3 regions of the Vibrio atlanticus genome follow, and region 2 is predicted to be linked to each of the others. Evidence: predicted binding sites of a transcription regulator. Region 2 holds the regulator's gene; each other region holds the start of a gene.
The links. Region 2 encodes CRP, which controls carbon source genes, mostly activating them, when cyclic AMP is high. Its sites were predicted from a motif close to TGTGANNNNNNTCACA; they were not measured.
Positions count from the first base shown of each region.

Region 1: a site for CRP is predicted at 2,024-2,039, ahead of OCV30_RS12985 (CTP synthase). Genes of this name have one in related genera too.
Region 3: a site for CRP is predicted at 2,448-2,463, ahead of OCV30_RS18560 (NupC/NupG family nucleoside CNT transporter). Genes of this name have one in related genera too.

Region 1 covers NZ_AP025460.1:2,918,477-2,922,832, forward strand. The annotation lists gene eno (phosphopyruvate hydratase) at 1-217, opposite strand, end outside; gene OCV30_RS12985 (CTP synthase) at 299-1,939, opposite strand; gene mazG (nucleoside triphosphate pyrophosphohydrolase) at 2,072-2,887, opposite strand; gene relA (GTP diphosphokinase) at 3,219-4,356, opposite strand, start outside.
Region 2 covers NZ_AP025460.1:3,117,928-3,122,283, forward strand. The annotation lists gene OCV30_RS14105 (hydrolase) at 1-425, shown strand, start outside; gene OCV30_RS14110 (YheU family protein) at 521-733, shown strand; gene OCV30_RS14115 (phosphoribulokinase) at 811-1,680, shown strand; gene crp (cAMP-activated global transcriptional regulator CRP) at 1,922-2,554, shown strand; gene OCV30_RS14125 (DUF1338 domain-containing protein) at 2,739-3,530, opposite strand; gene astD (succinylglutamate-semialdehyde dehydrogenase) at 3,789-4,356, opposite strand, start outside.
Region 3 covers NZ_AP025461.1:637,658-642,013, reverse strand. The annotation lists gene OCV30_RS18570 (class I SAM-dependent methyltransferase) at 1-298, opposite strand, end outside; gene OCV30_RS18565 (hypothetical protein) at 344-613, opposite strand; gene OCV30_RS18560 (NupC/NupG family nucleoside CNT transporter) at 972-2,180, opposite strand; gene OCV30_RS18555 (YajG family lipoprotein) at 2,622-3,242, opposite strand; gene OCV30_RS18550 (hypothetical protein) at 3,663-4,139, shown strand.

The DNA of each region.
Region 1 (4,356 bases), 200 kb from region 2:
CGTTTACAGCTTCAATAGCTTTAAGAACACCTTTACCTAGGAAACGTGATTTGTCGCCGTCACGTAGCTCAAGAGCTTCGCGTGAACCAGTAGATGCGCCAGATGGAGCAGCAGCCATACCTACGAAACCGCCTTCTAGGTGTACTTCAGCTTCTACAGTTGGGTTACCACGTGAATCGATGATTTCACGACCTAGAACTTTAACGATCTTAGACATTGAATGTTTCCTTCTCGTTGAATATATAAATGTCAAATTTAAAGGTAGCAGCACAACTTACGCAGCTACCTGTATTCCTTTTTACTTCTCTAATTCGCCGCGCTGGAACTCGCCAGCTGCTTTAACGAAACCTGCAAACAATGGGTGACCATCGCGAGGTGTTGAAGTGAACTCTGGGTGGAATTGAGCAGCAACGAACCATGGATGGTTCGGGTTCTCAATAACTTCAACCAGTTTCTTGTCCGCAGATAGACCCGATACTTTTAGGCCCGCTTTTTCAATTTGTGGACGAAGATTGTTGTTCACTTCGTAACGGTGACGATGACGTTCATGGATCGTCGCGCTACCGTATAATTCGTAAGCTTTTGTCCCTTTCGCTAGGTGACAAAGCTGTGAACCAAGACGCATTGTGCCGCCAAGGTCAGATGTTTCTGTACGCTCTTCAACTTTACCTTCGCCGTCAGTCCACTCAGTGATAAGACCAACAACTGGGTACTTAGTTTCAGTACAGAATTCAGAAGAGTGTGCCCCTTCCATTTTCGCAACGTTACGAGCGTACTCGATAAGTGCTACTTGCATACCTAAACAGATACCTAAGTAAGGTACTTTGTTTTCACGAGCGTATTGAGCAGCAAGAATCTTACCTTCAACACCACGATCACCAAAGCCACCAGGAACTAGGATTGCATCTAGGCCTTCTAAAACTTCTACGCCACGAGACTCAACGTCTTGTGAATCTACGTATTTAATATTAACGCTTAGGCGATTTTTCAAGCCCGCGTGTTTTAGCGCTTCATTTACTGATTTGTATGCGTCTGGTAGTTCAATGTACTTACCAACCATACCAATCGTCACTTCACCCGTTGGGTTAGCTTCTTCGTAAATTACTTGTTCCCATTCAGACAGGTCTGCTTCTGGAGCTGTGATGCCGAAACGCTTACATACAAGTTCATCAGTGCCTTGAGCTTTAATAAGCTGAGGGATCTTGTAGATAGAGTCAACATCGCGCATAGAAATAACTGCATTTTCTTGCACATTACAGAACAGAGCAATTTTCTTACGCTCGTTCGAAGGAATGTTGCGGTCTGAACGACAAACTAGAATGTCTGGCTGAATACCAATAGACAGCAGCTCTTTTACAGAGTGTTGCGTTGGCTTAGTTTTCACTTCGCCCGCAGCTGCTAGGTATGGCACTAGAGTAAGGTGCATGAACATTGCGCGTTCACGGCCTAGCTCTACTGCTAGCTGACGAATCGCTTCCATGAATGGTAGAGATTCGATATCACCAACCGTACCACCAACTTCAACAAGCGCGATATCGTGGCCAGCTGCGCCAGAAATTACACGTTCTTTGATAGAGTTAGTGATGTGCGGGATAACCTGAATAGTTGCACCTAGGTAATCACCGCGACGCTCTTTAGCGAGTACGTCTGAGTAAACACGACCTGCAGTGAAGTTGTTACGCTTAGTCATCTTGGTGCGAATGAATCGCTCGTAGTGACCAAGGTCAAGGTCAGTTTCAGCGCCATCTTCCGTAACGAACACTTCACCGTGTTGAGTCGGGCTCATTGTGCCTGGATCAACGTTGATGTAAGGGTCAAGCTTCATCATAGTCACTTTAAGACCACGAGCTTCTAAAATAGCCGCAAGAGATGCTGCTGCAATACCTTTACCTAGAGAGGATACAACCCCGCCAGTAACAAAAATGTAATTTGTCGTCATGTTTAACCTGAAATTGGTTGAATGAGGGAAATGGATTACTTCTGGACGGGATGAAAATATACCAGAAGCCCCTTATCGCCACAACGTGAAATCTATCACACTGCTATTTTTTATTTTTTGCTTCAAATCAATTCATGATAAAAGCTTTGATGATCTTTTCTCCGCCACTTTGACTTCATCCCATATGGAATCAAGCTGTTGTAGAGAAAAGTCGGTCAAAATTTTATCTTGCTGACGAACTTTTTGTTCCACACCTTTAAAGCGGCGTGAAAATTTCAGATTGGCTTTATTGAGAGCCGTTTCTGGATTTTTACCCAAATGTCGCACTAAATTGACGGTAGCAAACAACAAATCACCCAGTTCTTCTTCAACTAAATCTTCGTTTGGCGTTACTTGAAGCGCTTCTTCTAGCACCTCATCAACTTCCTCTAAAACCTTGTCGGCGACTGGACCAATAGAGTCCCAATCAAAGCCAAATTTCGCGACTTGCTTTTGAATTTTTGTAGCACGCGAAAGTGCAGGTAGAGAGTTTGGTATTGAGTCTAGAATACTTTCTTGAGTTTTGCCTGCCTGTGCTTTCTCTTTGGCTTTTTCAGCTTCCCAGTTGGCATTAATTTCGTCATCACTAGCAAACTCTGTATCAGAAAATACGTGTGGATGACGGCGCGTTAGCTTCTCATTGATACCGTCAACCACATCAGAGAACTCAAATAAGCCCTGCTCTTTTGCTAATTGACTGTAGAAGATCACCTGAAACAACAGGTCACCCAACTCTTCTTGCAGGTTTGGCCAATCTTTGTTGTGAATCGCGTCCACCACCTCGTAGGTCTCTTCGATCGTATGCGGCACAATGGTTTCAAAATTTTGTTTCAAATCCCAAGGACAGCCACCTTCAGGATCGCGCAGCTTAGTCATGATCTGTTCAAGTTGTTCAATCGGGTGATTCATCGTTTTATTCCTATTCACTGTCTTTGATTTTTAAATTTATAACGTCTTCTAAAACTAAAAAAGGTGAGTAGCCAAAACCACTCACCTTTCTATTTTTTCAGTCATCCTCAAGAGCGAAGAATGAGCGAGTTGGGGATCTCAAATCGCTTGGCGAGATTCCCTATAACGTTCGTCCCTCACTGTAGGGGATGACGACTATCTTTGTTTTACTAAGTAATTGGCTCTTCTAACAAGGCAACAAACTTACGAGACTTCTGAGCATAGCTTGCCTATGTGATGAAGCGAGTATAGTGCAGTTAACACAGTTAGAAGGCCAAGTACGACGTAAAAACTAGCCTAGGCGTTTTACGCTCATAACATCTTTGATCTGTTCTACTCGGCTTGTCACGCGACTCAGAATCTCAATGTTGGTCACTTCCAAATCGAAATCCATCACTGACAGCTGACGTTTATAGTCAATACGGCTCTTCATTGTCGTCACACTGACTTTTTCGTTCAAGAACAGGGATGTTATGTCTTTCAACAAGCCGGTACGTTCTAGCGCCTCTACACGCAGTGTTAAGATATACGAGCCTACAAAACCATCTCCCCACACCGTATCGATGATACGTTCAGGGGCATGTAGGTTAAGTTCACTTAACTGCTCACAATCGCTGCGGTGTACTGAGATACCACGCCCTTGAGTAATGTAACCTTTGATCACATCCCCCGGGATAGGCTGACAACAACGAGCCAAGTGGGTCATTAGGTTATCAACACCTTCAACAACGACAGCATCCTTTTTCGGACGGCTCTGATGTGCTGGCTTATTGTCAGACTCAAGCAACTTCTCGAGTGCTTTCTTATCTTCTTCTTCAGCCGTCGGCTTATTGACCAGAGCATTGATGTGATTAACCACTTGGTTAATACGCAAATCACCGCTACCAATACCTGCATACAATTCATCAGGTGTATTGACGTTGAATCGTTTCAGCGCATATTGTTCAGCATCTTTCAGTGTTGCGCCGACTCTGCCTAGCTCGACTTCTAGGATGTCTCGTCCAGCTTCGAGGTTTTTCTCACGACTCTGAGCGCGGAACCAAGCGTTAATTTTTGCTCGAGCTCGACTTGAATGAACAAAACCTGTGGTCGGATTTAACCAATCACGTGATGGATTCGGTTCTTTTTGAGTAATGATCTCAACTTGATCGCCCATCGCCAACTTATGAGTAAACGGAACGATTCGACCTGCGACTTTGGCACCGATACAACGGTGTCCAACCATCGAGTGAATGTGGTAAGCAAAATCCAACGGCGTTGCACCCATTGGTAAATCGACCACATCACCGCGTGGTGTAAAGGCATAGACTCGGTCATCAAAGACTTGGCTACGTACTTCATCCAGCATTTCGCCAGAATCTGACATCTCTTCTTGCCAGTCGATAAGCTTACGCAACCACGTGATTTTCTCATCGTAGCCACTGCGTACA
Region 2 (4,356 bases):
AGCTCTATAAGAAGTATCTACTCAACTCTCTAAAATCAAACGCCTTGAAAAAAGTTAACCTGCTACAGGAAAAGCTGGGGGTCACAGCGGAAACCATTAAGAAGATCACCAAACTGTATGAGTTTGATGAACAAATTACGGCGCCTCTGCATGGGTTCAAAAATGCCCAAGATTATTATGCACAATGCTCCGCACTGCCTAAACTCAAGAAGATCAAACTACCAACTCAGATCATTCATGCCAAGGACGATCCTTTCATGACCGATGATGTGATTCCAAAGTTCGTTCTGCCTGATAACATCGATTATCGACTGTTTCAAAAAGGCGGTCATGTGGGGTTCATTACTGGCAGCACACTCAAGCCAAGATTTTGGTTAGAAGAAGCATTACCCGCCTACTATAAAAGTCTACAAGATTCGGCATAATGACGAGCCTTAGTAAATAGCAGTAAAGATATTACTAAGCTCACTCATTTCTACAACAATAAACCTATCCATGAACATAAAAGAGAGAAGTATTTATGATCATCCCGTGGCAAGACATTGCGCCAGAGACACTGGAAAACCTCATCAAAGAATTCGTACTGCGTGAAGGTACAGACTATGGTGACGTAGAAGTTTCACTGCAAAACAAAATTGACCAAGTGAAACATCAATTAGCCTCAGGAGAAGTGAGTATCGTGTTTTCTGAACTGCATGAAACCGTTGATATTCAAGTCACAAAACGCTTCTAAGCTGCGCTCATAAAGGAGCCGTGTTATAGTGGTAAACGATTGCTAACAAGTAAGTTACTCAAAAGACAAGGGTTGTCATGTCCGCTAAACATCCAATTATTGCGGTGACGGGTTCATCTGGAGCCGGCACCACCACTACCTCAGAAGCCTTCCGAAAAATGTTCAATATGATGGACGTGAAGGCAGCTTGGGTTGAAGGGGATAGTTTCCATCGCTTCACTCGACCAGAGATGGATGTCGAGATCCGTAAGGCGCGCGAGCAAGGTAAGCACATCAGCTACTTTGGTCCACAAGCTAACGATTTTGGTGCATTAGAAGATTTCTTCCGTCAATACGGCAATGAAGGCACGGGAAAAGTCCGTAGCTATCTGCATACCTTCGATGAAGCCGTGCCTTACAATCAAATGCCCGGCACCTTTACGCCATGGCAAGAGATCCCTGAAAACTCGGATGTGATGTTCTACGAAGGTCTTCACGGTGGCGTAGTCGATGGTGACATCAATGTTTCTCAACACGTCGATCTGCTTATCGGCATGGTACCTATCGTAAACTTGGAGTGGATCCAGAAATTCGTTCGTGACACACGCGATCGTGGTCACTCTCGCGAAGCGGTGATGGATTCTATTGTTCGCTCAATGGATGATTACCTTAACTACATTACCCCGCAGTTTTCGCGAACTCATATCAACTTTCAGCGTGTCCCTACCGTAGATACATCAAATCCACTGAATGCAAAAGGGATCCCAAGTTTAGACGAAAGCTTCGTGGTTATACGTTTGCGCGGCATCAAAAACGTCGATTTTCCTTACTTGTTGGCTATGATTGATGGCTCATTTATGTCACGTCATAACACACTTGTGGTGCCAGGAGGCAAGATGAGTTTTGCTATGGAGCTCATTGTAAGGCCGATCCTGCAACAACTTATAGAAACCGGTAAAATAGGCTAACAAAACAACATTCTGGTTGATTACTTTTCATACCGTGATCATGTGCACAATTTTGCGTAAAAAATCGTAGCTTGGTCACGATTAAAATCAAGAAATAGTACCTGAAAAAGGATACTATTCTTAAACGAAACACAAGATAGCTTGCAGCACTCAACGAGTGCTCTTATCCTAGCTACGTCAATTCAGGCTTAGCTAAAATATGGAAAGCGGCAAGCATACCCTGCAGAGGAAGTAAGATATTATGGTTCTAGGTAAACCCCAAACCGATCCAACATTAGAGTGGTTCCTTTCACACTGTCATATTCATAAGTACCCTTCAAAAAGTACTTTGATTCATGCTGGTGAAAAGGCAGAAACCTTGTACTACATTGTTAAAGGTTCTGTGGCAGTTCTTATCAAAGACGAAGAAGGTAAGGAAATGATTCTTTCTTACCTAAACCAAGGCGACTTCATCGGTGAGCTTGGCTTGTTCGAAGAAGACCAAGAGCGTACTGCATGGGTTCGTGCAAAATCTCCTTGTGAAGTGGCTGAGATTTCTTTCAAGAAATTCCGTCAACTTATCCAAGTGAACCCAGATATTCTAATGCGTCTTTCATCGCAAATGGCAAACCGTCTACAAGTAACTAGCCAAAAGGTTGGTGACTTAGCGTTCCTTGACGTAACAGGTCGTATCGCTCAAACGCTACTAAACCTAGCAAAACAGCCAGATGCAATGACTCACCCTGACGGCATGCAAATCAAGATCACTCGTCAAGAGATTGGCCAGATTGTTGGTTGTTCTCGTGAGACCGTAGGTCGTATCTTGAAGATGCTAGAAGAGCAGAACCTAATTTCTGCACACGGTAAGACTATCGTGGTATACGGCACTCGTTAATCTCGATTAACTGAGCCAAAAATTTGAAAGCCACCAAATGCGAATTTGGTGGCTTTTTTGTTTTCTAAATATCTAGAGAACAGATGCGGGAAGCAAAGTTAGAAATCGGACTTCACTATTCTAAAGTATCTCGAAGCGAAGCGTACCCGCACCTCTAGGGCAAAGCCCGTGCTCGTATCTTTCTTTAACCGTTGGTGCTTTCAAAGATCTTGTCAGCTGATGCCGCGACAAATCCGGTATAAAGCTCACCATTGGCAATCGCATAACGCTTAGCGAACTCATAGAAGCCGCCAGGAATCATCTCATTGCCTTCAACAAATGAAACTGGGACTTTATCTGCCATTGTTGATGATTGCTCTAATAAGACCTCTGGAGAGCCTTTCACCTCGCCGCCAGATACATTGATAGTGAATCCCGACTCATTCAGATAGTCATTCACGGCCTGCACTTCATCGAACTTATTTAACTGGTTCACACTCACCGTAAAGTGGTTTGCACCGTAACCATGAGCGGCTAGCCAAGAAGCGTACTCACTCTCTTTTGCTAGCACTTGGAAATCTGCGAAGCTCAAATCCCAAAGACGACCACCAAACAAGAATTCATGACCTTGCAGTTTGCTAGCATCCACTTGCTCAACCAACTTAGCAACGATCTGTTGCAGGTCACTTGAACACTCTTCGACCTTCAACTCACTAATGAACACTTTTGGTTGGTTTGGATCTGGGTGCTCGTAGTGCTTAGCCACTAGCTTCTTGCTCTCAAATAAGTAATCGCCACACGCCTTGTAACCTAACTCAAGGAAAGGTTTAGCCAGTGTTTCAATACCTAGCGGTGCAACATTGAAAGTACGCAGTGCAATGTGATCGTTAATCAGGGCTTCGTCTTCTTTCAGCAAGTGATGTACTTTCTCAGCCGATGGACAAAGCCTGTGAATGTAATCGTCCCATAGTGATTTAAAGAGTAGATCGGGCGTCATGGTGACTCCTTGTCAGAGGTTCTAGCAAGCTAGTAATTTGGATTAGAAAGGGAGAGGCTGGACATAGAGTCAGCAGCCATCAGCCTGTGACATACTTGTTCTATTATTATCTACCGCCCAATCGAGGTGTCGGACGTGGGTGAAAAGAGGAAGCGATAACACCGCTTCCTTATTACACAATCAATCAATGAATCTGTTACTCATGAACCTAGAGCTCATAAGCTTATGATTCATCAAGTTAAAGCTTAAGAACCAAAACTACAGCTCAATACCTGGGCTAAACGTAGCTGGCAGTTGAGTTTCACCACCTTCCATTGACGCCATTGGGTAAGCACAGTAGTCAGCCGCGTAGTAAGCACTTGGGCGTAGGTTGCCTGAAGCACCCGGGCCACCAAATGGTGCATCACCACTTGCGCCTGTTAGCTGGCGGTTACGGTTAACAATACCCGCACGGATATGGTCAACGAAGTATTCCCACTCCGAATCGTCGGTTGAAACTAGGCCAGCAGACAAACCAAAGCGCGTGTCATTAGCCAGTTCAACTGCTTGCTCTAGCGATTGGTAGCGAACCACTTGCAGCAATGGGCCGAAGTACTCTTCATCTGGCAACTCAGCAATGTTGGTTGCATCGATAATACCCGGAGAAACAAACGCCGCTTCGCCCGCTTTTGCTTCAACTAGGCTTACACCACCTAGTGATTGCAGATTAGCTTGCGCGTCCAAAATGAACTTAGCCGCCGCTTCAGAGATTTGTGGGCCCATGAAGGGTGCGGGCTCAGCGAATGGCTGATCAACACGAATCTTCAAAGTAGCCGCAACAAGCTTA
Region 3 (4,356 bases), on a different replicon from region 2:
GACAACGATCTTCTGTATAGCTCTGCTTCGCCTTCTTTAAAAAGCCTGCGTGTTGGTCAACGCCGGTGTAAGATTGAATGCGATAGATGCTATCGAGCAGCTCAAACAGCTCGCCATAGCCACAACCTAAATCTAAAATACTCTTCTTTTCGAAGTCAGCCGAACGAGCAATCACTTCAAAGCGACATAATTGGCTCTCTTCGCTGGTCCACCCTAAAGCTTTAGCCTTATCGCCATTCGAGCGGTTAGCCTGTTTGCGATGATAGCGATACACTTTCCAACGATCGAGCCAGTGCATTCAAACAAATCTCACTTCAATGAACATAAGTACGCCTCAATAAACTTAGACGTCAGAATTTGAAGAAAAGAGCCCACCGATTTTATAACCGATCGCATAACAAACCACGGCGACAGTCACAAACACCAAAGCTGAAAAGACATAAGCCACCGATGCTGCGACGCCAGTGCCCCATACTACGCTAAACACCAAACCGAGATACGCTTCTTGCGGCCACTGATAGATAGGAAACTGAGTACCACCAGCAATAAGATAAACCATCGCAAACAAGCCAATGAAGGTAGCAATAAGACCGATGAGAACGCGCATGTTCATAGAGAAACCCTTGATAAATTTGAGCTTGGTTGCCGTATTCTTAGTCGGAACGGAATATTCTTATTCGGAACCGAGTGTTCTTAATAGAAACCGGATTTTCTTAATTGAAGCCGAATGCTATTAATCGCAACCTAATGATATTCAAGTATATCGGATAAAACAGGCTTGCTCTATTACTCTTCCGAGTGAGCCTTATACACCGCATAGCAATAAAAGTGGTGGTTCAAAATCTGAATCAACTTAACGAGCAGGCACAAAAAAGCGGACACCCTTCTCACGTTAAATCTGCAAGAAAGGTGCCCGCTTCAACTGAATTTAGGCGCTTTAACTAAATTTAGGCGCTTGAACTGAATCTCGCTTAAAGCAGGATGAAGATACCCGCTAAACACGCACTCATTAGGTTTGCAAGCGTACCAGCAGCGACTGCTTTCAAGCCTAAGTTTGCCACTTCAGCACGACGCTCTGGTGCCATAACACCGATTGAACCCAGCTGAATAGCAATAGAACCAATGTTAGCAAAACCACATAGAGCAAAAGTGACGATGACTTGGCTATGTTCAGATAACAGCGCTTTGTTCTCAACGAAATCGATGAAAGCAACAAACTCGTTCATTACGATCTTCTGACCAATGTAAGAACCCGCCATCAATACTTCATCACTCGGGATACCGATCAGCCATGCTAGTGGTGAGAACAGGTAACCAAAGATAGCTTGCAGCGTAATACCGGCAAAACCGAACGTCTCACCTAAGCTTTCTAGGCCAGTGTTCACCATCGCAATCACACTCACGAATGCAATCAACATAGTACCGACAGCTACTGCGACTTTCATACCGTTCATCGCGCCGCTTGCCAGTGCATCGATCACGTTGCTTTGGTCAGCTTTATCGAGTTCGATATGGTCATAGTCACTTGGTGTACTGCGCTCTGGAACGATGATCTTCGCCATTAACAGACTACCCGGAGCTGCCATGAAGCTTGCGGCGATAAGGTATTTAAGTTCAACACCTAAACCAGCATAACCACCAAGCACACTACCCGCTACCGACGCCATACCACCTGCCATTACAGCAAACAATTCCGAACGAGTCATAGACTTTAAAAACGGACGAATAAGAAGAGGAGACTCACCCTGAGAAAGGAAGATATTGCCTGTCGCTACCAAGGATTCAGCTTTACTGGTGCCCAGCAGTTTTTGCACCGCTCCACCCAAGATTTGAATCACTTTTTGCATGATGCCGAGGTAGTAAAGTGCAGAAATCAGAGCACTGAAGAAGATAATGATTGGAAGTACGCGTATCGCGAAAATGAAACCTTCAGTTGCAAGGTCGCCGAAAAGGAATGCGATACCAGCGTCTGCAAAACCAAGCAGGCTAGAAACGCCATTACTTAGGCTCGTTAGCGCCAATTGTCCCCAAGGGAAATACAACACCAAAGCAGCGAAGCCGATTTGAAGTAATAGTGCACGAGAGACTGTTTTCCAGTTAATCGAAGAACGACTTTCAGATAGCAGGTACGCACAAGCAATCAGTGCAAGAACACCGACAAAACCAAATAGAATATTCATAATGTGTCCTAGTAATCCTTAAAGAGTGAACATGAGCCAAACGAATGACATCAAAGGAATAGGACAAAGAACCGCAAGCAAAACGCTACGCGATGAAGGAGCTAACAGGGTTAGCGAATGTAACAACGAGTTGTTCATGTAAAAATCACCTTATACAAGCAGTGGAACGTAGCTGGTCCGGTCCGTGGGGTCATTCACATATCCATGTGACGGCTTGTATTGGCTAAGCACCGGCTTAAAACCGGAAAAGAAGTATAAACAGTTAAGTGAGACTTTCATCACATTTTTCAACGCAAACGATCGCGCGGTCAAGGATTAAACAAAACGCAGTGTTTATCGTCATTTTTAACTTATCAGTCAAAAAGAACGTCGAGGCAGGAAGTTTAAAATAAAAAGCCACAAAGTGTGGCTTTCTAAAGGATATTATCGAAATGGGCAAAATTAATTAAGCAATGCACTTTTCACTTCGACGTCTTGGAAGATCTCTTCGAAACGTTGTTTATAGATAAGCTGCATTTCATTAATGATCACACCACCATCTGGCACATCGTTCTCGCCTTGGAAGTTTTTGCTCAGCAGTTTCTTACCTACTTCGTCGTAAATAATCACATTTACGTTGTACCAAGAGTTATCCGTAAACGCATGGAAATCATATTTCCATTCATTCAAGACGAACATCATCGATTTATTGTCGAACGCTTTCATCTGCTCAGCGACTTTAGTGATGTCTTCGTTTGGTGTCGTCTCGACTGAGTCCACCGTCACTTGCTGCTTCTTTAAGCCCGCAACAAGTCTATCCGTCAAAAACTGAGACATCGGCTGTTGTGTCGCCGTGTTGTGTGAATAAGGAATACCGAGAGAACTACGGATAATGCCCTCAAACTTTGGCTCTTTATCTTGGTCTAAAACGTATGGGCGTTTATCAATCACTGCAATAGTCAGTGCTTTTTCTTGAGGTACGACACTCAATTGTGGCGCACTCTGTTCTGGAGTTAATACTGTTGCACAACCTGAAAGCCCTAGCGTGATTGTGGCAAGGAGCAAACTGACGAGTTTTGTCATTAGATTTACCTATCTTATTGTTTTGAAGATGGTGTTCTAACAAAAATTGTCTTACTCAGTAAACATTCATTAAATCAATAATTTATACAATTCTTATTTATATAAATTGGCTCACATATCAGGTTGGTTTTATTGAGTAATTACCCAATAAAACTTTAAGCAGCAGGCGTTGTAAATGAAGATCATGAAATGAATGTGATATGTTCAACCTATGTAGAGAGCTGCGTAACCTCTCGGTTAATTCTGTGTAATTATTACCACTTTTCTGTGTTCTCCCTCATTTACTATGACTTCAAGATTCATCTTAAGTTTAGATGCGTATATACTTTGTATTATCTCACCCATTCATTATCTATAAAACGAGAAGAGCTGATTAGATATAACAGCCATTGAGACTAAGAGAGGAAACACGTGAAGAAAATGGAAGCTCCGCACGACATGAACAATGGAGCTAGATTCAAAACAAATAGACACGGCTATGTGAAAGTAGTTGAGTATTATAATACCTATACCGTTATTGTCGCGTTTGAAAACACCGGAAATATCCGCGCTATCAGTGCGGCGAAATTACGTACAGGTCAGTTAACCGATCGCTCTGTCGCACCTGAATCAATTATGATTGGTGAAAAGGTTGAATCCGTTAAGCATGGCATATTAACTATTACCCAAGTTGAATCTGAAAATATTGTGGTTCTGACCAATATCAATAATGAAGAAATTAGAATGTTATTGCCTGCCGTACAGAAAATGAAAGATAAAACCGAAGAAATAGATGGTGAAAATGTTACCTCGCCAAAACCGACTTCTCTTAGCCAACTAACTAAAAGAAATAAAAAGACCAAAGACGTTAATAGCATGCTTAAGAAAATGCTTACCGACTACGGTCGATACGATTAATTCTCTATTTTCTTCAATAGACCCTCTATATATTTACATTCCAATAGACAAATACATTCCCCCCAACCTTTCTCAATAGATACGTTGCATATTCGTGTGAAAAGTTAAATTTGATCAAAGTCTCACTCTGGATCTTTACCACACACAAGGGAGATCTCCGTCACAATCTCATTTTAGCTTTGTGATGGAGATCTTATTGAAATCTCAATATTTCCAT